DNA from 2 places in the Bacillus paramobilis genome. Region 2 is predicted to be linked to the other one. Evidence: riboswitches for the same ligand, from Rfam matches in the RefSeq annotation. Region 2 holds a riboswitch; the other holds the start of a gene.

Region 1 (11,496 bases), 2.5 Mb from region 2:
TTTCGTTAATCCTCGTTCAGATAAATCATCAAATGTTAAGAAAATTTTTATCTTATTGTAATTTAATCGTTCCAGCCTCATCTCATACCCTCCCTACGTAACCAATGAATATAATTTTTATTATATGAAATAGAAAATAGATGGTTCTTTTCGAACAACTATTCTAACATTTTTAACCAATCATCCCATTCTTCTTTCGTATCACCAATTAGGCGTGTTTGAATGTTCAGCTGATCTCGAGCACCTATTTCTCCTATAAACCCAACCGAAAGGTTCTCATTTTTTTCTTGCAACAAATTCATGTCGTCCATCACGTTCTTAAGTTCTCGTCCGTCAGCAAAAGAGACTACTACATATGTAGGTTGTATTTGCTCAACAGCTAACAAAATACCATCTTCTGCTAAGCTTGACCTAATATATATCACCTCATATCCCTTTAAGCGTAAATACGTTGAGAAAACAAACCCTTTCAACATATTATTTTCTAACACGACAACTTTGTGTATAGAAGAAAATGATGATGCATTATGATACACCATTCCTAGACGAGTTTGTAAAAATGATACGACATATTGGAATTGCACCAATGTAACTTCATTATTATTTTTTAACGTTAACAATTTATTTGACAATTGAAGAACAATACTTGCTATAACTTTTTCTGTTGCATAAATACTAAAAGCCTCGTTTAACAATGCAGAAGTTGTAATTTCATCAAATTTTAACAAAGCTTGTAGTAAGTCGTCCACTAAAACAACTTCTCTATCGGAATATATTTCTTTTTGAACACTACGCTGCAAACGATTCCCTTCTAATAATTGAACTGCTTGTCCAATCATCATGCCGGAAGAAACCTTGTCCATTAACCATTTCAAAATTTGAATATGCTCTTCTGTATATAATCGATGTCCCGCATGATTCCGCTTTGGGGCAATAATTTGATATCGTCTCTCCCATGCACGAAGCGTACTCGGCTGAATTCCAATTATATTTGAAACAGCTTTTATGTTATATTTCCCGTTTAGAGTTGGCATCATTTCCCTCCGCATAACGTAATAATATGTGTTTGAGCAGGTGCTCGGAAGCGAAGTGGAATCAACGTTGTTCCATACCCATTACTAACAAAAAGAGTCATATTTGAATGCTTATATACGCCACCTTTTAAATATTTTTTAGATGGGAATAATCGAATCTGTCCTCCATGTGTATGTCCACTTAAAACAAGTGAAATTTGTTCTTTTCCAGACATTTTATTTATTATATCAGGGTTATGGCTAATTAATATGCGAAAACCATCTTCTTTGCAATCAGCCAACGCCAAATCTAAACGATCACGTTTCAAACCAACATCATCTACACCAAGTAAACAAATTTGTTCTCCTAGTTCAGACTCAAATACAACTCTTGTATTATCTAAAACTTTCACATTATTCTCTAATAACAAAGCATCTAATTCATGATACTCAATCTCATAATCGTTATTTCCCCATACAAAATATACAGGAGCTATCTCTCTTAATTTTTGTATATTCGCAGAGATTTTCGATAAAGGGACGCCTCTTTCCGCTAAATCACCGCCAATAATTACAAGGTCTACTTTTCCTTTTACTTGTTCAATTAACGAACTTGAAATGACCCTTCTATGAATATCAGAAATAAAAAACACCTTTACTTTTTGAAAACCTTTCGGAAATTCTTCAAATATTAAAGTATGTTCTAACACAGTATTACGCATCGCTTCTGTATACATTACAAGAAGAAATATAATACCAATACATATGAGAGTACTTAATAAGATAATCCATATCATATATTCTTTACTCCCCTCCTCATAAAGATAATCCTCAGTTTTTATAGCAAGTATGTTACTAACTCTCCTGCTTTGCGGACTTATCTTTTATCGGAATTTTTATTTCTTGACCTACACTCACTTCGTCTTCTTGTAAATCATTATACTTTTTAATCACTTCGATTCCAGTATCATCTGAAAAATATTGCTTCGCTATACTTTCTAAAGTTTCTCCCTCTTTCACCGTATGCGTTACAACTTTCTCAGATGGTGCCCCTGATTCAGATTTAGCTGAATCAAAGAAAATGACCTCAAACGCACTTTTCCCAGCGTTATTACCATCACTTTTCACCTGAATATATTTATCTGTATACCATAAGATACTAATTGGTAGTAATATGAATAGAAATGTTAAAACTCGTACGAAAATATGATTCATTTTAAACTTTTGTTTTTTCTCTTTATTTCTATGAATTTCACTACGCGGCGGTAAACTTTCTTTTTCTTCCACTCGCTCAACTTCTAATTCCTCTTCAAAATCAGGAATTCGTTTTCTCATGTTGTTCACCACCACCTTCCATTTATTTTCTTAATTGGAGTCCCATTATAAAATCAACAAGAAAGTGTGCAAAGATTGTTATAAACAAATTTCCTGTCCATTGAAATACATAACCAAAGACAAAACTAATGAAACAGACGAAACAAAACAAAAATGGCTTTTTTATATACCGAATATGTAACACTGCAAATACTAAACTCGCTATTATAATTCCAAAGTGTGTCTGCACTACACCTCTAAATAAAAATTCTTCTGCAAAACCGATAATGAACGTAATAACGAGTAGATGCATAACTGACATTCCTTGAAACATCCTATCGTTAATACCACCATCATCAAACCAAGACTCTGGAAACACTCGCATTGCAACATAATCTAATAACACAATACCAATTGCTAATAAGCCACCTATTATAAGTATAGACACCGGTTCCCATTTCCACAGACTATACACCGATTTTATATCTGGGAATAATATATATGCTAGCAAACAACCGATACCGATAATAATGAACTGTGTAATATACAGATTCAGCCTTATTTCTTTCGGACTCATATCTTCAATATTATGCCTTTGAATGTTCATCATTCCCCCATCTTTTCTAGACCGAAAAGCTTTTGTAACTCTGTTTCCCAATTATAGTCGAAATCCGATTGTTGCGCTTGTCTTTTTTTATAGTCTGTTTTTGTAATACTACAATAGTCACAGCAATTTTTTAACTCGGTCTCTTTTCTATAACCGAACTGTTGCAGCAAATATTCACGTCTACATCCTTTCACTTGTATCCATGATTTCATGTTTTCTAGCTCACTATATTTATTACGCAGCCTTATCTCTACTTCAGCTATTAATCGGTTCATAATTTCATCTGACAAGCTCTCTAATTTTAATTTTCGCTGTTGTATGATTCCAAGCTGCTCAAGATGATAGCGGGTGAAGCGCCAATATTGTTCATTAAATCTTGCTGCATTATAACAAATTTCTTCTACCTCTTCTATTGGCAATTCTTTCGTTTGAAACATTCTTTCTTGTAGTAAAGAAAATAAAAATTGTATTTGCGACTGACTCGGCAATTCATCTTCAATTATTGAAATTGGCAAATCGTGATCTAACGGACTACATAGTAAGATAGCTATACTCGGTTCACCATCTCTTCCAGCTCTTCCGATTTCTTGTAAATAGGAAGCTATATTAGTCGGATAATGGAAATGAATAATATATCTCGTATTCGACTTATTTACTCCCATACCAAAAGCACTTGTACATATTACAAGCTGCAACTGGTCATTCATAAACTGTTGTTGAATTAACATACGCTCTTCATGTTCCATACCACCATGATAAAAAGCGACACCAGTCACGCCTTTTCCTCTTAAATATTCCGTTAAACGTTCTGTCCACGCTCTGCTTGAACAATATACAATTCCTGGCCCTTGTAAATACATCACCTGGTCCAAAAGCGCTTCTTTCTTCTCTTCTATCGTATCCACAAATTGTACTTCCATTGCAATATTTGGACGATCAATAGAGTATACATGTTGCGTCACATTCTTCAAATCTAAACTCTCTGCTATATCTCGGAGTACATCTTTCGTCGCTGTTGCTGTTAATGCTAGCACCGTAGGAGACCCAATATTCCCAATGACTACATTTAGTTTTTTATAGTCTGGCCTAAAATCATAACCCCATTGTGAAATACAATGAGCCTCATCCACAACAAATAATGAAATATGAACTTTCTTCAATTCTCTTATTAACACTTCCGACTGCAACATCTCTGGTGAAACAAAAATAAATTTATATGAAGCTAATTTTTTCATCGCTTCTCTTTTTTCATGCAATGTCCGAAAACTATTAAATGCAATCACTCGGTTTTTCACAACATATTTTAATTGTGTAACTTGATCTTCCATCAAAGATAATAATGGTGATACAACAAGTACTGTTCCTTCTTGCATTAGCCCTGGAAGTTGATAGCACATAGACTTTCCTCTTCCAGTCGGGAGCATTGCTATAACATCTTTTCCTTCTAATAAATCTGTAATTACCCCTTTTTGCCCTGGACGAAATTCAGAATATCCAAACCATCTATATAAATATTCCTCAAGCTTCATTTATAACCTCCATCCGCGCCAATACAAGACGGACCTCAAAATAAGAAATCCCCTCTCCAACCGCTTGTTTCAACTCACGCAACTTACGTGTTTGTAATGCCACAATTACTTTTGTTACTTTATCTATTTTATCTTTTTCCATAAACATCTCGATTGAAAACTCTTTTTCTCGTAAAGCAATTTCAACAAAATGATCTTCTATCGTTGCAACCTTTAAATTTCTAATTGTCGCTATTTCTTCTAAAGAACGTCCTTGTCTCCAAAAATTATATGTTTTTTTCGTTGATAAACTAAATAATTCAGCTCTCTCATTTGGGTAAGATATAATTTCCGCTAACAGTGGAAATTCATTTTCTTTATCGCGAACTTCTTGTATAAAGAAGTGAATTGTACCCCAAAATAAAAAATACACCCGAAATATATCTTGTTTCGTAATTTCCGCTAATTGCTGCAATGTACAACCGATACGTTCATATCCTGTTAATCGATATGTTACAATTGTCGCTTCTACCACATCACCTTTTCCTAAAAGATTATGTATTTCTTTCCATAATCTTTTAGCCAATTCACTTCTCCTATACGGTATACCTGTTAAAAAGCGTTTCACCCACACCGTTATTTCTGTATCTTGTTGAATGGGAATAAACTTCGTATTATTCTGTTGTAAATTAGATATAGTTTGAATGATTAATGATACTCTTTTCCAAAATGTTTCACCTAATTCGCCATAGTGCAAACCATGTAAATGCGCGGGAAAAGCATACACTTCCTCCCATGTTTGCAACTGCATTTTACCTTTAGATGTTAACAAATATGTATTTTCACGTATTTCTTGAATCAAATCTGCTTGCAACAACTTTGCAACTTCACGATCATAGTCTGTTCTATTTAACGATTTATATATTCCAAACAAAAAAGAAATTCGGAACATATTTCCATCTTGTAACGTTTGTGAAGATCGTTTTCCTTTTAATAAATAATAAATAGAAGAAACGGTCCTTTCACCATTCAATTGTTTTAAACAATACAATACTGTATATTGTAGTTGCATTACCGCTTCCACCTTTCAATCTAACTTAGTTACTTTTTAGTATGATCGCATTATTAAACTTATCATATCGGCACTATGTACTTGTATATAGTATATTGTACCAAACGAAATAACATTTACGTATTTTGAAAATCTTGTGACATAATGCAAAAATTAGTTGACACTCTAATTGATAAGGATTATCATTATAATTTTATGTTGAAAAGTTTTAAAAACCGTTTTACAATAAGGTTATAATTTTTATGGCGAGCTTTTCACATACATATTATCAGGAGGGAAAAAAGATGGCAAAATATACAATCGTTGATAAAGATACTTGTATCGCATGTGGTGCTTGCGGCGCTGCTGCACCAGACATTTATGATTATGATGATGAAGGTATTGCATTTGTAACGTTAGACGATAACCAAGGTATCGTTGAAATTCCAGATGTATTAATTGAAGATATGATGGATGCATTCGAAGGTTGTCCAACTGACTCAATTAAAGTTGCTGACGAATCATTCGACGGCGACTCTTTAAAATTCGAATAGTCTTTTATTAACTTCAAAAAATATCCCTCATTAATATGAGGGATATTTTTTGTTTTCTATTTTCATTCTACTTAATAAAAAACCATTAGTAGTTCCATACTACTAATGGTTTTTTTATATTTTATGCATTTTTCATTTTTGCAAACACCCATACTTTCAGGCGTGAGAATAACGCTACAAATACAATTGTCACAACAATTCCTTTAATCAAATTAAATGGTAAGATTGCCGTTACAACCGTTGTTCTTATAGCCTCACTAGACATAGCTGGTGAATTTAAAAACCAAGTGTAAGCTGGGAATATAATGATGTAATTTAATACACTCATGATGAGCGCCATTGTAATTGTCCCTAGCATTAATCCTGTCGTTAAACTCTTAACAGTACGATACTTTCTAAATAAGAAAGCTGCCGGTCCAATAAATAAACATCCTGCAATAAAGTTAGCAATTTCGCCAACTGGTACTCCCGTTAAACTCCCTTGAATCCCGTAATGTAAAATATTCTTTATCGCCTCTACAATTATCCCTGCAACTGGCCCAAAAATAATCGCAGCAATTAAAGCTGGTACATCACTAAAATCAATTTTTAAAAATGGCGGAAGCCCTGGAAACGGGAAATCCAACATCATCAGTAAATATGCAATACTACTTAGCATCGCTACACTCACCATCTGCACTACACTGTTTTTTTGTTTCATCTTTCTCTCTCCTTTTCCATCGATCATCTCATGGAAAGTGGAAAGGTTCTGCTATGCCTATTTTTTCATAGAACGAAAAAACCCTTTGTGTTTTACACAAAGGGAGAATTTAAGGCACATCAAACAGACGTTCAAATCCATATCTTTTTTGAACGCTTGAACCTCCATCTTCTCCCATCCAGACTATACTGTCGGCTTTGGAATCACACCAAATCCTGCCTTAACGGCTCGCGGGCTTAGAACAAAATCACATATAGTTCATCACCGCCGGTCGGGATTTTCACCCTGCCCCGAAGATAGACCGATATTCTATTTTCCACTTCATTATACAACAACATGATCATGTTGTGAACAAAAAAAGTGTAACTTATTAAAAATAAGTTATTAATTTTATATAACCGAAACCAATCACTATATTTTACAATACACCCCATATTTTTTAGTATTAGGCATTTCTCCTATGAATCCACTAGTCATATATAGTTAAAAGTGATAAGATGTTGAATTGTTAAGATAAGAACATTTTCTGGATTATGGAGGAAATGTCATGAAAAAAGAAAAGAGACACTCTATTCGAGAAGTAATGAAAAAAAACTTAAGAAAAGAATACTTTTACTTAAAAAAAGAATTACTTTTCTACTGTCCAATTGATTTAGGCACATTCTCAAGTGAGACATACTATGCTGCTTTCGACGAAGATGGCATCAGTATTTATCAGTATGATAAAAAAACAGAGAGTAAATTAAAACTGTGTGAGCGTCACCAGTGGAAGAGTTGGAATAAAGTGAAGGTGGATCATTATTTGACAACTTCTCAATTTATTTTTCAAGGTGAGCGAAACTGGATATTATCCCTTTTCCAAAAAGGAAAAGAAGCTCAAAAAATAATTGAAAAGCACACATCTTTACAAACTGAAGTTGTTTCCCGCTCTTTCTTAAAAAAACTTCCAGGGTTCCGTTCTAATGCACCGTTGAATAAATACATCGGCAGCATTTGCTACACTGCACTTATTGCATTTTTATTAAAATGGATGATTCCATTTCAAGCACCACAAATTGCCCTGTACTCCATTTCAATCGGTTGTATGCTTCTTGGTTTACTTTGTTTGACAATCGGTTTAATTGAACCGACTATTGTACTATTTCGAACGAACGAAAAAACAAGAACGAAAGTATTTTACTTATATAGCTACTTAGCTATTTCTGGATTTATATGTGTCTTTATTTTTTGGTAAAAAAAGAGCTAGTTTAACTAGCTCTTTTTTTACTTTACGTATAATTGTTGATTTGGATAAATCCGATCTTGCTGCAGTCCATTTTTTTCTTTAACTTCCTTAACTGACATACTAAATTTCCGTGCAATACTAACTAAAGTGTCCCCTTTTTGGACGACATATAAGGATGAGGAAACAACTTCATTTCTCTGTTCATTTAGAACAAGCAATGGATTCATCGCATTCTTTTTCGCCATCGTCCATCTTCCTTGATGAACTTCTAAATGTAAGTGTGCACCTCTCGATTCTCCTGTATTTCCTACTTCTCCAATTATTCCTCCTTTTGAAATATAATCCCCTTGAACTACATATCTCTTATTTAAATGTGCATACACGGCCTCATATTCTCCATGTTTAATAAATACAACGTTTCCATAACTACTTGAATAATAAGACTTTGTTACCTTACCTTCTTGAATAGCTGCCACAGGCGCGCCAATCGGTGCCGCTATATCTATACCGTAGTGTTTTCCATGCCTTGTCCCAAAATAATCACTTATCTGCCCTTCAACAGGCCATGTCCATTGGTTTCCCTCTGCGTACACATGTAATTGAGATAAAAACAGTACTGTCAATAACATGACGCCACATTTTAACACTTTCATATACATCCTCCGTTTTCTAATTAACACCATACCTTCTCTATTTTGGTATATTACAGAAAAAAGTATACAAAAAAAGAAAGTGAATCACTCCACTTCCTTCTCTTTTTTATCACGAAAAACGATTGCACTGCGATTATACTCCACGTCTTTTACTTGTAATCGAGCATTTATTACTCTAGCTACCGCAAACAAATAATCCGATAGTCTATTTACATACTTTAGAACAACTTCATTTGTTTCCCCTTCTTTTTGCAAGGACACTACACATCGTTCTGCTCGCCTTACAACTGTACGTGCAATATGAATAGCAGCTGCCGCTTCGCTTCCACCTGGTAAAATAAAACGCTCTAACGGCGGTGCTTCTTCTATATACGAATCAATCCTTCTTTCTAAGCTTTCAACCATTTCAAGCGTTACTTTATAAGGAGCTTTCCCCTCTACTATCGCCAAGTCTCCCCCGCAATCAAATAGTTCATGTTGAATATTTTCAAGTTCATTGTAAATATCTCCAAAAGACCCGCCTTGTAGCTTCGTCATTGCATATCCAATATGAGAATTCGACTCATCTATCGTGCCATATGCTTCAACTCTAATATTATCTTTATCCACTCTGCCGCCTATTACACTTGTTGTACCTTTATCTCCTGTTTTCGTGTATAATTTCATCGCTTCACGACACCCCTCTTATTATTCTTCATTCGACTAAGATAGAAAAAAGTTCTACTATTATTTATTTAATTGATTTTACAAAAAAATAAAAAACAGTAGAACTTTATTCATTATCAACTTTAAAAACACATATCTAAATTATACGATTCGGTAAATATACAGAGAATGTAGTTCCCTCTCCAACAACACTTGAAACAGCAATTTTACCATCATGGCCTTGCACAATATTTTTTGCAATCGCAAGCCCGAGCCCTGTTCCACCTTTTTTCCCACGTGTTCTTGCTTTATCAGCTTTATAGAAACGATCAAATAAAAATGGAATATCTTCTTCTGGAATGCCAGCGCCCGAATCTTGTACTTCAAAAGTAAGACCATTATTTTTCGTATCAATTACAAGCGTTACATGTCCGCCTGCATTCGTATGACGAATTGCGTTATCAATTAAATTCGTCAATACTTGTTCCATACGATCTGCATCAAACGGGTATTGCTCAATTGGATTTTGGAAATCAACCGTTAATGCGACTTCTTTATCCTTTGCAATTCCTTGGAATTTACGACCTATTTTTTCAACGAAAGGATGAATATCAACTTCACCTATATGTAACTCTACATTACCACTTTCCATACGCGCTAAATCTAATAATTCATTTACAAGTTTACCTAAACGAACGGATTCATCATAAATGATTTGAACAAACTCATTAATTTCTTCTTTCGTTTGCACAATATCATCTAAAATTGCTTCACTATATCCTTGAAGCATTACCATCGGTGTACGGAGTTCATGTGATACGTTCGCAATAAAGTCTTGACGCATTTTCTCAAGACGACGTTCTTCCGTCATATCACGCAATACAGCTACCGCCCCGCGAATTTTCGTTTGGTTGTAAAGCGGCGTCATAAGAACTACATAGTTCCCTTTTTGTAAGTTAATTTCAACCACTTGTTGTTGTTCACTTTCTACAACGAGATGGAATAGTTCAACAAGTTCAGAAGGTAGCTTTTTACTTAGCTCTATTTCTTTTTCTTCTTGCCAAACTTGTAAGAAATGTTCAGCCGGCGGATTGATTACAACGACTTCACCTTCTTGATTTAACGTAATAACCCCATCTGCCATACTACTTAAAATACTAGCTAACTGTTCTTTTTCTTGCTGCAGAGCATTCATATTAAACTTCAACTGTTTTCCCATTTGATTTAAGGCCGTTGCAAGCTCACCAATCTCGTCCTGAGACACCATAGGAGCTTTCGCATCAAACTTCCCACGCGCCACCTCAAAAGCAACCTCACGCATTTTACGGAGTGGTGCTGTAATTCGAGTAGATAAGAAGAATGCAAAGAACGTTGTTAAAACAATCGCAATCCCTGCTGATAAGAAAATAAAATCAGTCGTTCTCTCCATACCTTGTTTTGGAACTTGTAAAGATTCATATACAAACACAGCACTTTGATTTTTGGACTGCACTGGTTTCCCAACAATCATAATATCATCTTCAGTGTTTATATTTTTCCTACTATTAGAAGCTTTTCTAATGTTATTCTTAATTTCCTTTTTATCTGTAAAAACAGCTGCTAACTCTTTATCATTTTTTAAATCATCTATTGTAAGAGTGACTAATCCTTCTTGCTTAGGAGAAGAAGAAATTTCCTTACCATCTTCTACAATAATAATTCTTGAGAGTTTATCAGAGAATTTGTAAGCAACATTCTCAATCGTTTTTACATCGGCACCCTCTTCAATTAATTGCGTAACACTTGTTGCAACTTTTTGAAGCTTATCTTGACTCATATCAACATAATACGTTCTAAAGTACTGCGAAAGTAAAATCGCAACAAATCCAAGCACAAACGAAACGAGAAGTAATATGGTCATCCATAATTTCCCTACTACACTTCTCCAAAGCATCAGTCGTTCACAACCTCAAACTTGTAACCTACGCCCCAAACGGTAACAATCATTTTCGCAGCATCTGGTGATTTTTTGCTTAACTTCTCACGTAAACGCTTTACATGCGTATCAACTGTACGTAAATCTCCGAAGAATTCATATTGCCATACTTCTTTTAACAATTGCTCACGATCAAATACCTTATCAGGCGCTTTCGCTAAGAATAATAGTAATTCGTACTCTTTCGGTGTTAAGTTTACTTCATTACCATCTGCTGTAACACGGTGTGCATCATTATCAATTGTTAAATG
Region 2 (11,496 bases):
GGTTTGGAGTATTTAATAGAAGCAGATATGAGGGAAGAGCTGAAAGAGGTTAAAGTTCCTATCCTACTTATTCACGGAGAGCAGGATGTAATATGCCCATTATCTGCAGCGCGTAGTATGGCTGAGAATGAGACTGCCACGCTCAAGGTAGTAAGTGAGGCTGGACACGCATTATGCGTAACGAATTTCGAATATTGCGGAAATGAGATAATTCAATTTGTAGAGGGGATACGACATGATCAACAAAACGTTACTACAAAAACGGTTTAACGTGGCAGCTGTATCCTACGATCAATATGCAAATGTACAAAAAAAGATGGCACATTCATTACTTTCTACATTGAATCGGCGATATAGTGCAAATTCAACGATACGTATTTTAGAACTTGGATGCGGGACAGGATATGTTACAGAGCAATTATCAAACTTATTTCCGAAAGCGCATATTACAGCCATTGATTTTGCTGAAAGTATGATTGAGGTTGCGAAAACTAGACAAAATGTGAAAAATGTAATGTTTTACTGTGAGGATATCGAAAGATTACGACTAGAAGAAACGTATGATGTCATTATTTCGAATGCCACATTTCAATGGCTAAATGATTTAAAACAAGTGATAAGAAATTTATTTCATCATTTGTCTATAGATGGGATATTACTCTTTTCAACGTTTGGACACGAAACATTTCAAGAATTGCATGCTTCGTTCCAGCGGGCGAAAGAAGAAAAAGATATACAAAATGAAACATCGATTGGGCAACGTTTTTATTCGAAAAATCAGTTGCGTCATATATGTGAAATAGAAACAGGGGATGTGCATGTTTCTGAAACATGTTACATAGAAAGGTTTACAGAAGTTAGGGAGTTTCTACATTCTATTCGAAAAGTAGGAGCGACTAATAGTAATGAAGAATCCTATTGTCAAAGTCCCTCACTCTTTCGTGCGATGCTTCGCATATACGAAAGAGACTTCACGGAAAATGAAGGGATAATGGCGACGTATCACGCTTTATTTATGCACATAACAAAAGAGGGGAAGAGATGAAATGAAACAAGTACAAACAAAAAGGGATTGGAAAAAACTTGCATATGACGTAGTAGAAGAGAAAATGATTACGAAAGAGGATGCAATAGCGATATTAGAAGCTGATGAGACAGAAGTTTTAGAGATTATGAATGCAGCTTACATCATTCGCCATCATCACTTTGGTAAGAAAGTAAAATTAAATATGATTATTAATACGAAATCTGGATTATGTCCTGAAGATTGCGGATATTGTTCACAGTCTATTATTTCAGAGGCGCCGATTGATAAATATGCATGGTTAACGCAGGAAAAGATCATAGAAGGAGCACACGAAGCAATTCGCCGTAAAGCGGGTACATATTGTATTGTAGCATCTGGTCGTCGCCCGACGGATAAAGAGGTGAATCACGTAATTGGAGCCGTTAAGGAGATTCGTGAAACGACAGATTTGAAAATTTGTTGTTGTTTAGGTTTCTTAAACGAAGATCAAGCAGGACGTTTAGCGGAAGCGGGTGTACATCGTTATAACCACAACTTAAATACACATGCAAATAATTACGAAAGTATTTGCTCCACTCATACGTATGACGATCGTGTTGATACAGTTCAAAAAGCGAAAGAAGCGGGTATTTCACCATGCTCTGGGGCGATTTTTGGAATGGGGGAGACAATAGAAGAACGCGCTGAAATTGCATTTGAATTACAACGTATAGATGCAGACTCAATTCCATGTAATTTCCTTGTTGCTGTAAAGGGTACACCGCTTGAAGGACAAAAAGAATTAACACCAGTAGAATGTTTAAAAGTGCTGGCAATGATGCGTTTTGTAAACCCAACGAAAGAAATTCGCATTTCAGGAGGACGTGAAATCAATTTACGCTCTGTGCAGCCAATCGGTTTATTTGCAGCAAACTCTATCTTTGTTGGAGATTATTTAACAACAGCTGGGCAAGAGCCGACTGCAGACTGGGGTATGATTGAAGATTTAGGATTTGAGATTGAAGAATGTGCATTATAAGGTAGATAAAAAGCAAACTTGTAAAAGAGTTTGCTTTTTTGTAAATAAAATGTAATAAATAGTTGTAAACGCTTGATATTATTGGTTTTTGAGTAAAAAAAAGAATTTTGGTGGACGAATTTTCCAAGCCCCAATTGTACATAGTAAATATGTAATTTATATTGGGTTGGAGGATTTTACATGCACAAATATATATTAGCGATTATGACTTGTCTAATTTTACTAAAAGCAATAAGTACTGATCCAGTTAAGGCTGCCGAAAATCCTGAACAAAAAGAGATGCAACAACGAATTGAACAACATTTTCGAACGAAAGCTGAACATTTTGGGTTGAAAACAGAAGGGAAAGATTTAAAGGAAGTCCGAAAAGAAATTACTATTATAGAAGAAGCGAAGAAAAGAGAGAATGTATGGAGAACAGCACAAACGCTTCGTATACAAACAGAAGGAAAAACAATGGATGAATTAATAAAAGATGTACGGAAAAAAGTAAAGAAATAAAAAAAGAGGCCGCAGCCTCTTTTTTTATGCCCATTGTTTTGATAAGTGAGCCATTTCAATCGCAGCAACGGCAGATTCATAGCCTTTATTACCAGCTTTCGTGCCTGCGCGTTCAATTGCTTGCTCAATCGTTTCAGTCGTTAATACACCGAAAATAACGGGGATGTCTGTTTGTAGTGATAAAGATGCAACCCCTTTTGCTACTTCATTACAAACGTAATCGTAATGTGTTGTAGCACCGCGAATTACAGTACCTAGCGTAATAACTGCATCATATTTTCCGCTACTAGCCATCTTTTTAGCGATTAAAGGAATTTCAAATGCGCCAGGAACCCAAGCAACATCAATATCAGTTTCTTCTACACCGTGGCGCTTTAATCCATCTAAAGCTCCGCCGAGTAACTTACTTGTAATAAATTCATTAAAACGTCCAACAACAACCCCAACTTTTAATCCTGTACCAACTAAATGACCTTCGAATACCATAATGAATCTCTCCCTTTATTATAAGTTTAGTAAATGTCCTAATTTGTTTACTTTCGTTTGTAAATACGTTTTATTCTCTTCTTTTGTTGGCATTTGCAATGGTACACGCTCGATTACTTCTAAATCGTAACCTTGTAAGCCAGCAATTTTTCGCGGGTTATTTGTTAATAATCGTAAATGTTGTAAACCTAAATCTTTTAAAATTTGAGCGCCAATACCGTAATCTCGCAAATCAGCTGGGAATCCAAGTTTTTCGTTTGCTTCTACAGTATCGAATCCATCTTCTTGTAACTTATAAGCGCGAAGCTTATTAAGAAGGCCGATGCCTCGTCCTTCTTGTCTCATATAGAGAAGAACGCCTTTTCCTTCACGCTCAATCTGAGCAAGTGCAGCATGGAGTTGTGGTCCGCAATCACAACGGCATGAGCCAAATACATCACCTGTTAAGCACTCTGAATGAACGCGTACAAGCACAGGCTCTTCTGTTGAAATATCACCTTTTACGAGTGCGATATGTTCTTTCGTATCTAATGAATTAGAATAGCCAATTGCATGGAAAGTACCGAAATCTGTAGGTAATGTAATTTCTACTTCTCTCGTCACTAATGTTTCATGGTGGCGGCGATAAGCAATTAAATCTTCTATTGTAATCATTTTTATATCAAATTGTTTTGCACACTGTAGTAAATCAGGTACGCGTGCCATCGTACCGTCCTCATTAATAATCTCACAAATAACTCCAGCTGGTTCTGCTCCGCAAAGCTGTGCTAAATCGACAGCAGCTTCTGTATGACCAGCGCGGCGCAGGACACCACCCTCTTTCGCGATTAATGGAAAGATATGTCCAGGACGATTGAAATCAGCACCTTTTGATGCAGGGTTTAACAATTCTTGTATCGTAGTTGCCCGTTCGTGAGCGCTTATTCCTGTTGTTGTAGAAACATGATCAATACTCACTGTAAATGCAGTATGATGCGAATCCGTATTATGAGCTACCATTGGTTCTAATTGTAGACGTTCTGCGTACCCTTCCGTAATCGGTACACAAACGAGGCCGCGCCCATGTGTAATCATAAAGTTAATCGTTTCCGGCGTAATATACTCTGCTAAAGCGATAAAATCGCCTTCATTTTCGCGGTTTTCATCATCACATACGATAACGACTTTTCCTTGTTTTAAATCTTCTAGAGCTTCTTCAATACGATGAAACATCATGCTTCCCCCTTATAGAAATCCGTTTTCTTGTAAAAAGCTTTTGCTCATTGAACCAGTTCGATTTACAGGTTTAGAAATAAAGCGTTCGATATATTTACCGATCATGTCACACTCAATGTTTACGATGTCACCGGCATTCTTTCCACCGATAACAGATTCACTTACTGTGTGCGGGATGAGTGAGATTGTGATGGAAGATTCGTCTATATCAAATATTGTTAAACTCGTTCCATCAACAGCGATGGATCCTTTATGCAAACAATAGCGCAGTAATTCATCAGCAATAGCTATTTTGTAATAGACGGCATTATAGTGTTGTTTTTTGTTTAATATCGTTCCGATGCCATCAATATGTCCTGAAACGAAATGTCCACCGAATCGTCCGTTTGCAGCCATCGCCCGCTCTAAATTTACTTTAGAGTGTGGTTTAAGCATGCGAAGTGATGTTGATTGCATCGTTTCAGGCATTGCGTCCACTGTAAATGAAGTTGTTGTGAAACTCGTTACAGTTAAGCAAATACCGTTAACCGCGATACTATCACCTAAGTGAGCATCTGATAAAATTTTATTTGCATGGATCGTTAACTTCATCGCTTCTCCGCTTTGTTGCATGTTTGTAATCGTTCCTAACTCTTCTACAATTCCTGTAAACATTCCGTCACCTCGCTTCGGGCATTCGCAACGATTTTTATATCATCGCCAATTTGTTTCATCGCTTGAATCTCCAAGGAAAGTGCATCTTGTAATGCTGCGAAACCATTTCCGCCAAATAAAGTAGGGGCATCTTTCCCGCCAATTAATATCGGGCTTATATAAGTTATAATTTCATTGAAATGCTTTGTTTGTAAGAAGCTTGCATGAATCGATTGGCCTCCTTCAACGAATAAAGAAAGAATTTGCTTCTCTCCAAGAAAGAAAAGGAGGTCCTCAATTTCAATTTGCTTCGTTTTCATTTGGAATATAGTTACATTTTCAGATTCATAAGAAGCTATTTTCTCTTTATTTACATCCTTACCGACAAAAATCCATGTCGGTACTAAACCATCTTTGATGACATGAGAAGATGGTGGTGTTCGTAAATGGGTATCTAAAATAACACGTATAGGATGTTTACCCCCGTTAGGAATTCTTGTCGTTAAATGCGGATTATCAGCTATAACTGTATTTACTCCAACGAGAATCGCATCATGTGTATGGCGATATTGGTGAACATCAGCTCGTGCTTCTTCACCTGTAATCCACTTACTTTCACCAGTGACAGTTGCTGTTTTCCCATCTAAGCTCATCGCTGTTTTTATGGTTACAAATGGACGTTTCGTTTTCATGTAGTGAAAAAAGAAACGATTTAATAAGGTGGCTTCTGCTTCAAGAACACCGGTAGTTACGTCGATGCCAGCTTCTTCTAATCTCTTTTTTCCATTACCAGAAACGAGAGGGTTGCAATCAAGAGTAGCAATTACAACTCGCTTAACTTCCTTTTCGATGAGTAATTCACAGCAAGGTGGTGTTTTTCCAAAATGGCTACACGGTTCAAGTGTTACATAAACGGTAGCTCCTTTTGCTTTCTCACCAGCCATATGAAGAGCATGAACTTCTGCGTGTTCTTCACCAGCACGTAAATGAGCTCCCATACCGACGATGTTTCCATCTTTTACAACAACAGCACCAACCATAGGATTTGGACTTGTTTGTCCGGATGTTCCTTCTGCTAACTGCAGGGCAATCCTCATATATTCTTGATCTGTCATTCTCTTCACCTCTCCTGAAAAAATCAAAAAACCCCAAGGATTTTATATCCTTGGGGTTTGGGAGACGTGATTTCTAGAAATATAGTTCGAATACGAAAGTATAGGAAAGAAACCTAACGATGATTGATATTTTTGCATAAGGAAAAAACCTAGCAAAATATCGAATTTTTCAAACGCTAGTCGTATCTTTTTATTCCAGTATAGAAACATAAGTATACAAAATAAAACATATATAAAGATTCAAAATGAAACTTTAAAAATATGCATACTGAAATAAAAGTGTATTCGCTATATAAAATTACTAGAAAACATATCCTTCTCCCATCCAGACTATACTGTCGGCCCTAGAGTTTCACTAGATCCACCGTTTTCGAGTTGAAAACGGGTCACGGACTTAGAAGTTTGCACTTCATCACCGCCGGTTGGGAATTTCACCCGACCCCGAAGGATGTTGTTTGCTCAAATTATAGCACAAAAAAGATAAAAGGCTAGTAAAAAATATTCGAATGTGAAGAATTGTGTGAAAATACATGTAGCTTGGCATGGTGACAAAAGTGTGAGAAATGTTGTAAGGAGAAGGGATATAACGGAGGTGTAAAAAAGAAAAACATGCACAAAAAAATGTGCATGTCACATGTGGAATTATTCTGCCTCTGGTGCTCTAACAACAGATTCGAATTTACCTTTATGCGAAGCATCGCAATAAGGCATATTTTTTGATAAACCACAACGGCATAAAGAAAATGCCGGCTTTGCTGGGAATACATTCCCTTGTGAATCGACTAATTCCACGTCCCCTGTAACGCGAAAAGAGCCATTATCATTTACTTTAATTTGTACTTTAGCCAACGCTATCCCTCCTTCCCAAACGCTTAATTTCATCATATAATTAAGAGAAGTACTTGACAATATAAAGTGAAACTTTAATTAGTGGGGGAGGTATCCCCCACTAATTATTAGTTGAACCAATCGGGCTTTTAGGGGCAGTTAATCTCCCACCTAACTTCTTTGTTTTAGCTGAGTTTTGAGGTGGGAGTTTTACTGCCCGTTAATGCGGGGTAAAAAGAGCACTTTCTTTGGGAGAGAAGAGAGTGTTATAATGTTTTTTATAACTGACTAGAGTAAGGTGACGAAAGATGGATAAACAATTACGTACATTACGAAATATTGCAAATGAGCGCACGTGGGCATCATTTTTGAATGATAATCATCCATATAGTTTGTTACACTGGTCCATTGCAGGTGTAGGACAAGAGTCAAAGGATGTTTGGTTACTTCAAGATGAAGTAACATTTCAAACGACAGAATTTCCAACGTTAGATGATGCAATGCAATGGATTTCTGAAAACATGGAACAAGTTACAGACGTTTTAGCGCAATAAAAAAACAGGCTTATGCAAGCCTGTTTTTTGTTTCTTTTACATATGAGTTTAAAAATTGATCAACGGCTGCTTCATATTCTTCTTTATTTTCGTTATAAGAGCAAGCGTGTGCACCGTGTTCTGCAATATAAAGTTGTTTATTGTTTTCTTTTGCTTCATATAGTGCTTTCGTCATATCAGCCAAAATATAATCATCATCTTTACTATGAATAAAGAGGACGGGATTGTTAATGTTTTTTATACAATCGATTGGTGAAACTTCGCGAATCGTATAACCGTCACGCACTTTTAAAAAAGCATTTGCTAGAGGTAATAAAGGCCATTTAGGTAAATGGAATTCAACCTTTAAACGGTGTTGTAATTGCCCGTAGAAATCAGAAAAAGGACAATCTGCAATATAGAAATCAGCACCATCTTCTACAAGTCCTGCGTATTGAAGAAGTGTTGCAGCTCCCATAGATTCACCATGAATACCGAGTGTTATATTTGTTCCAAAACGACTTTTTAGCCAGTCAACTACTGATTTTAAATCATGTTTTTCATAGTATCCATAGCTTGTTGTTTTTCCGCCAGTTTTACCATGACGACGATGATCATAAATAACGACATTATACCCTCTGTCTAAAAATAACCTTGCATATTTTACAGAGTTCATTTTATTTACAGTTACGCCGTGACAAAAAATCATAAACTTATTGGAATGACCAGCAGGAATGTAATATCCGTGAAGATCATATCCAAATTGCGAAGGGATATGAATTTCTTCTTTATGAAGAGCATCAAAATCCTCTATACGAAAATGTTTTTTCGTTTCTCTTTCGAGTACTTCTTCCTCTGTTTTTTTCTTTAAGTACATCACTTTATTTGTAAAGAAAATCCCAAGGGCAGTTATCGCACCTAGTATAGTAAACAATGTTGCAAAAAAACGTTTCATACTTTACCTCATCCTCCAAATACCGTTACATGTGATACACTTATATTGTATCACAATGATAGAAAGGGGGAGAAATAGGAAATGGTGTATATACAAAAAATTACGCCAGTGATGAAAGAAACAATCCGAATGTTCATGTGTGAGAACTGGGGGAGTTCGTTGATGGTTTCACGTGGGAAGGGGCATCAGTTAGAAGAGTTGCCAGGATTTGTTGCGTTCTTTGATGACAGAATAATCGGAATTATAACGTATGAAGTGACCGGAAATATGTGTGAAATTGTATCGTTAGATAGCTTTGAAGAAAGAAAAGGAATAGGAACAAAACTTGTGGAGTGTGTATTACAAGTTGCGGAAGAAGAGCGGTGTGGGCGGGTGTGGCTCATAACAACAAATGATAATATGAATGCGTTACGTTTTTACCAAAAACGTAATTTTGTGATGACGAATTTATATGTGAATGCAGTGGAAGAGGCACGAAAAATAAAGAAAGAAATTCCAAGTATTGGGTATGATAGTATCCCAATTTTACATGAAATTCAGTTAGAGTATCGTTTAGTGTAATGATGTAACAATTTTCAGAAATATAAGTTATTAACCTTGACGAATATTGTAATTTAGGTTACCGTAAAATTGTAATCTATTACCATATTAAGGGGTGACGATGTGGCAACTATACGTGATGTTGCAAAATTGGCAGGTGTTTCAGTCGCAACCGTTTCACGAGTTATTAATGAAAAAGGATACGTTCATGAGGACACAGTAAAACAAGTAAAGGAAGCAATTGAGGAATTACGTTATAGGCCAAATAGTACAGCAAAGCCATTGTTTAAAGAGAATTCAACGATAATTGCATTACTTGTAGATAATTTATATAACCCATCAAACATCACTTTGCTACATTGTATTGAGGAAATAGCATATAAAGAAGGATATCAAATCATTGTTTGTAATATAGAGAATAAAGATAGATACATACATATGTTGAAGGAAAATAACGTTGCAGGTGTTATTTTGACAAAATCAGTTTTTAAAAGTATAGGAGAAATTCCACTTCCGTTTGTTGTGATCGAGGAAAAAAAATCACATGCAAATTATTATGAAAGTGGACAAAGAGCGGTTTCTTTATTAAAAGAGAAGGGTTGTCACTTTCTTGCTTATTTCGGTGAGGGAGAAGATAGTGAAGCAATGGAAGAGCACATATCGGGATTTTTAGACGCTGTTTGGGAGGAAGGAATCTCTTATCGAGAAGAATGTGTACAAGGGTATACGAATAAACAGTTTATTACATTATTGCAAACCTATCCGTATATTGATGGAATTGTAACTTCAAGTGATAAGGTTACTTTTGAGTTAATGCGAGCAGCGAAAAATTTAAATATCTGTATACAGGATAAATTGAAAATTACTGGACTGAACGGGAGCGTAGACAGTGAATGGATAGGCCCGCCACTCATCAAAATTGAAAGTTATGACGAAGAAAATGGGAAAATAGCTTTGCAACAATTAAAAGGAAAAATAAAAAGGTAAAAGGTGCGTATAAAACGCACCTTTTATAATGTAATTGCGGCAATAAAGCCGAATATAAGTAACGGTATATTATAGTGTAGAAACGTTGGTACACATGTATCCCATATATGATGGTGTTGACCATCAGCATTTAAACCGGATGTTGGTCCAAGTGTACTATCTGATGCTGGTGATCCGGCATCTCCTAGCGCTCCGGCTGTACCGATAATTGCAATTGTGGCCATTGGACTAAATCCAAGCTGCATGCAAAGAGGTACAAAAATTGTTGTTAAGATAGGGATGGTTGAAAAGGATGAACCAATTCCCATCGTAACGAGAAGTCCAATCACAAGCATAAGAAATGCAGCGAGTGGCTTGTTATTTCCAATTATATGTGCACTCGTTTGCACAAGAGATTCAACATGTCCTGTTTTTCGAAGAACAGCGCCAAATCCAGCGGCAGCGATCATAACAAAACCGATAAAGGACATCATGCGCATTCCGCTTGTTAATATCGCATCTGCTTCTTTAAGAGGTAGACTACCACTTACTGATAAGACGATAATCCCTGCTAACGCACCGAAAATCATTGATTCCGTTGCTAATTGAACAATTAATGTAGCTATGATAGATAATAATCCGAAAGTAATGCTACGTTTTGTGTAGGGAACGATTTCATTTGCCGTAGTATGAACTTGTTCTGTTTCATACGTACGAGGTTTCCGGTACGTAATAAATACGGCTACACATAATCCAATAATCATACCGATTGCTGGAATAGTCATGGCTTTTGGAATAAGTGCGACATCAAATGTAAGACCGCTTTGCGCAGCATTTGTTTGTAATACGTCATGATAAATTTTTCCGAACCCCGCTGGAATCCACATATAAGGAGTAATCAATCCGAATGTAATAATACATGTAACAAGTCTGCGATCCACTTTCAGCTCATTTAGTACTTTTAATAGTGCTGGAATTAAGATGGGGATGAAAGCGATATGAACAGGAATCACATTTTGTGAGAAGCAAGCCATCGTTAAAATGATGAATAAAATAAGTATTTTAGAATAAACTTGTTTTTTCGTGTCTTGTTCATTGCCAATCCATTTTAATGCAGTTTGAATCATGGCATCTGGAAGTCCTGTTTTAGAAAGGGAAATAGCGAAACCGCCAAGCATTGCATAACTTAAAGCGATTGGAGCACTGTTTCCAAGGCCAGTTGTAAAAGTGTTAATCGTTTCTGAAATACCGAGTCCGCCGATAATTCCGCCTGTTAAAGCTCCAACAATGATGGCGACAATGACCTGGACACGTAACAAACTAAGCAATAGCATAACTGCTACTGCGACGAGTACAGCATTCATAATAAATGTAATCTCCCTAAATTTTTATTGTGCTCAAGCAAGTAAATATGAAGCACTTTGCTATATTTATACATAGTTGCGACATATTATTATAAATTGTTTTCTATGAAATGTAAAAGAGCCTTTGTTACTAATGCTGAAAAGCTAGCTCTTGTTTAATTGCTTGTAAAGAATTAGCGAATAATTCTGGTTCTTCTAAGTCAGGAGAATGAGCTGAATTTGGGAACCAAATCATTTTTTTTATGGGTGCTGCTATCACATCGCAATATTCCTGAACGAGTGCATAAGGAGTTTGATAATCATAGCGGCCAGAAC

Evidence for each region. Region 2 has a riboswitch for FMN ahead of ribD (bifunctional diaminohydroxyphosphoribosylaminopyrimidine deaminase/5-amino-6-(5-phosphoribosylamino)uracil reductase RibD). Riboswitches for the same ligand answer to the same signal wherever they lie in the genome.
Region 1: it holds a riboswitch for FMN, as region 2 does, so the genes downstream of both, AABL52_RS19465 (ECF transporter S component) here and ribD (bifunctional diaminohydroxyphosphoribosylaminopyrimidine deaminase/5-amino-6-(5-phosphoribosylamino)uracil reductase RibD) in region 2, are expected to answer to the same signal.

The regions. Positions count from the first base shown of each region.
Region 1 covers NZ_CP151108.1:3,807,839-3,819,334, forward strand. Annotated here, with positions in the region: gene AABL52_RS19425 (genetic competence negative regulator) at 1-81, opposite strand, end outside; gene AABL52_RS19430 (MerR family transcriptional regulator) at 159-1,034, opposite strand; gene AABL52_RS19435 (metallophosphoesterase) at 1,034-1,810, opposite strand; gene AABL52_RS19440 (LysM peptidoglycan-binding domain-containing protein) at 1,869-2,348, opposite strand; gene AABL52_RS19445 (CPBP family intramembrane glutamic endopeptidase) at 2,371-2,934, opposite strand; gene AABL52_RS19450 (RecQ family ATP-dependent DNA helicase) at 2,934-4,463, opposite strand; gene AABL52_RS19455 (helix-turn-helix domain-containing protein) at 4,453-5,514, opposite strand; gene AABL52_RS19460 (ferredoxin) at 5,799-6,047, shown strand; gene AABL52_RS19465 (ECF transporter S component) at 6,169-6,747, opposite strand; FMN riboswitch at 6,910-7,049, opposite strand; gene AABL52_RS19470 (hypothetical protein) at 7,295-7,981, shown strand; gene AABL52_RS19475 (peptidoglycan DD-metalloendopeptidase family protein) at 8,011-8,625, opposite strand; gene AABL52_RS19480 (cob(I)yrinic acid a,c-diamide adenosyltransferase) at 8,710-9,291, opposite strand; gene resE (sensor histidine kinase ResE) at 9,428-11,203, opposite strand; gene resD (DNA-binding response regulator ResD) at 11,203-11,496, opposite strand, start outside.
Region 2 covers NZ_CP151108.1:1,305,293-1,316,788, forward strand. Annotated here, with positions in the region: gene AABL52_RS06860 (alpha/beta fold hydrolase) at 1-270, shown strand, start outside; gene bioC (malonyl-ACP O-methyltransferase BioC) at 236-1,045, shown strand; gene bioB (biotin synthase) at 1,047-2,045, shown strand; gene AABL52_RS06875 (hypothetical protein) at 2,226-2,546, shown strand; gene ribH (6,7-dimethyl-8-ribityllumazine synthase) at 2,571-3,032, opposite strand; gene ribBA (bifunctional 3,4-dihydroxy-2-butanone 4-phosphate synthase/GTP cyclohydrolase II) at 3,051-4,244, opposite strand; gene ribE (riboflavin synthase subunit alpha) at 4,257-4,901, opposite strand; gene ribD (bifunctional diaminohydroxyphosphoribosylaminopyrimidine deaminase/5-amino-6-(5-phosphoribosylamino)uracil reductase RibD) at 4,883-5,995, opposite strand; FMN riboswitch at 6,305-6,448, opposite strand; gene AABL52_RS06900 (CDGSH iron-sulfur domain-containing protein) at 6,638-6,844, opposite strand; gene AABL52_RS06905 (DUF2552 family protein) at 7,132-7,377, shown strand; gene AABL52_RS06910 (alpha/beta hydrolase) at 7,388-8,311, opposite strand; gene AABL52_RS06915 (GNAT family N-acetyltransferase) at 8,393-8,872, shown strand; gene AABL52_RS06920 (LacI family DNA-binding transcriptional regulator) at 8,975-9,838, shown strand; gene AABL52_RS06925 (Na+/H+ antiporter family protein) at 9,862-11,181, opposite strand; gene AABL52_RS06930 (alpha/beta fold hydrolase) at 11,312-11,496, opposite strand, start outside.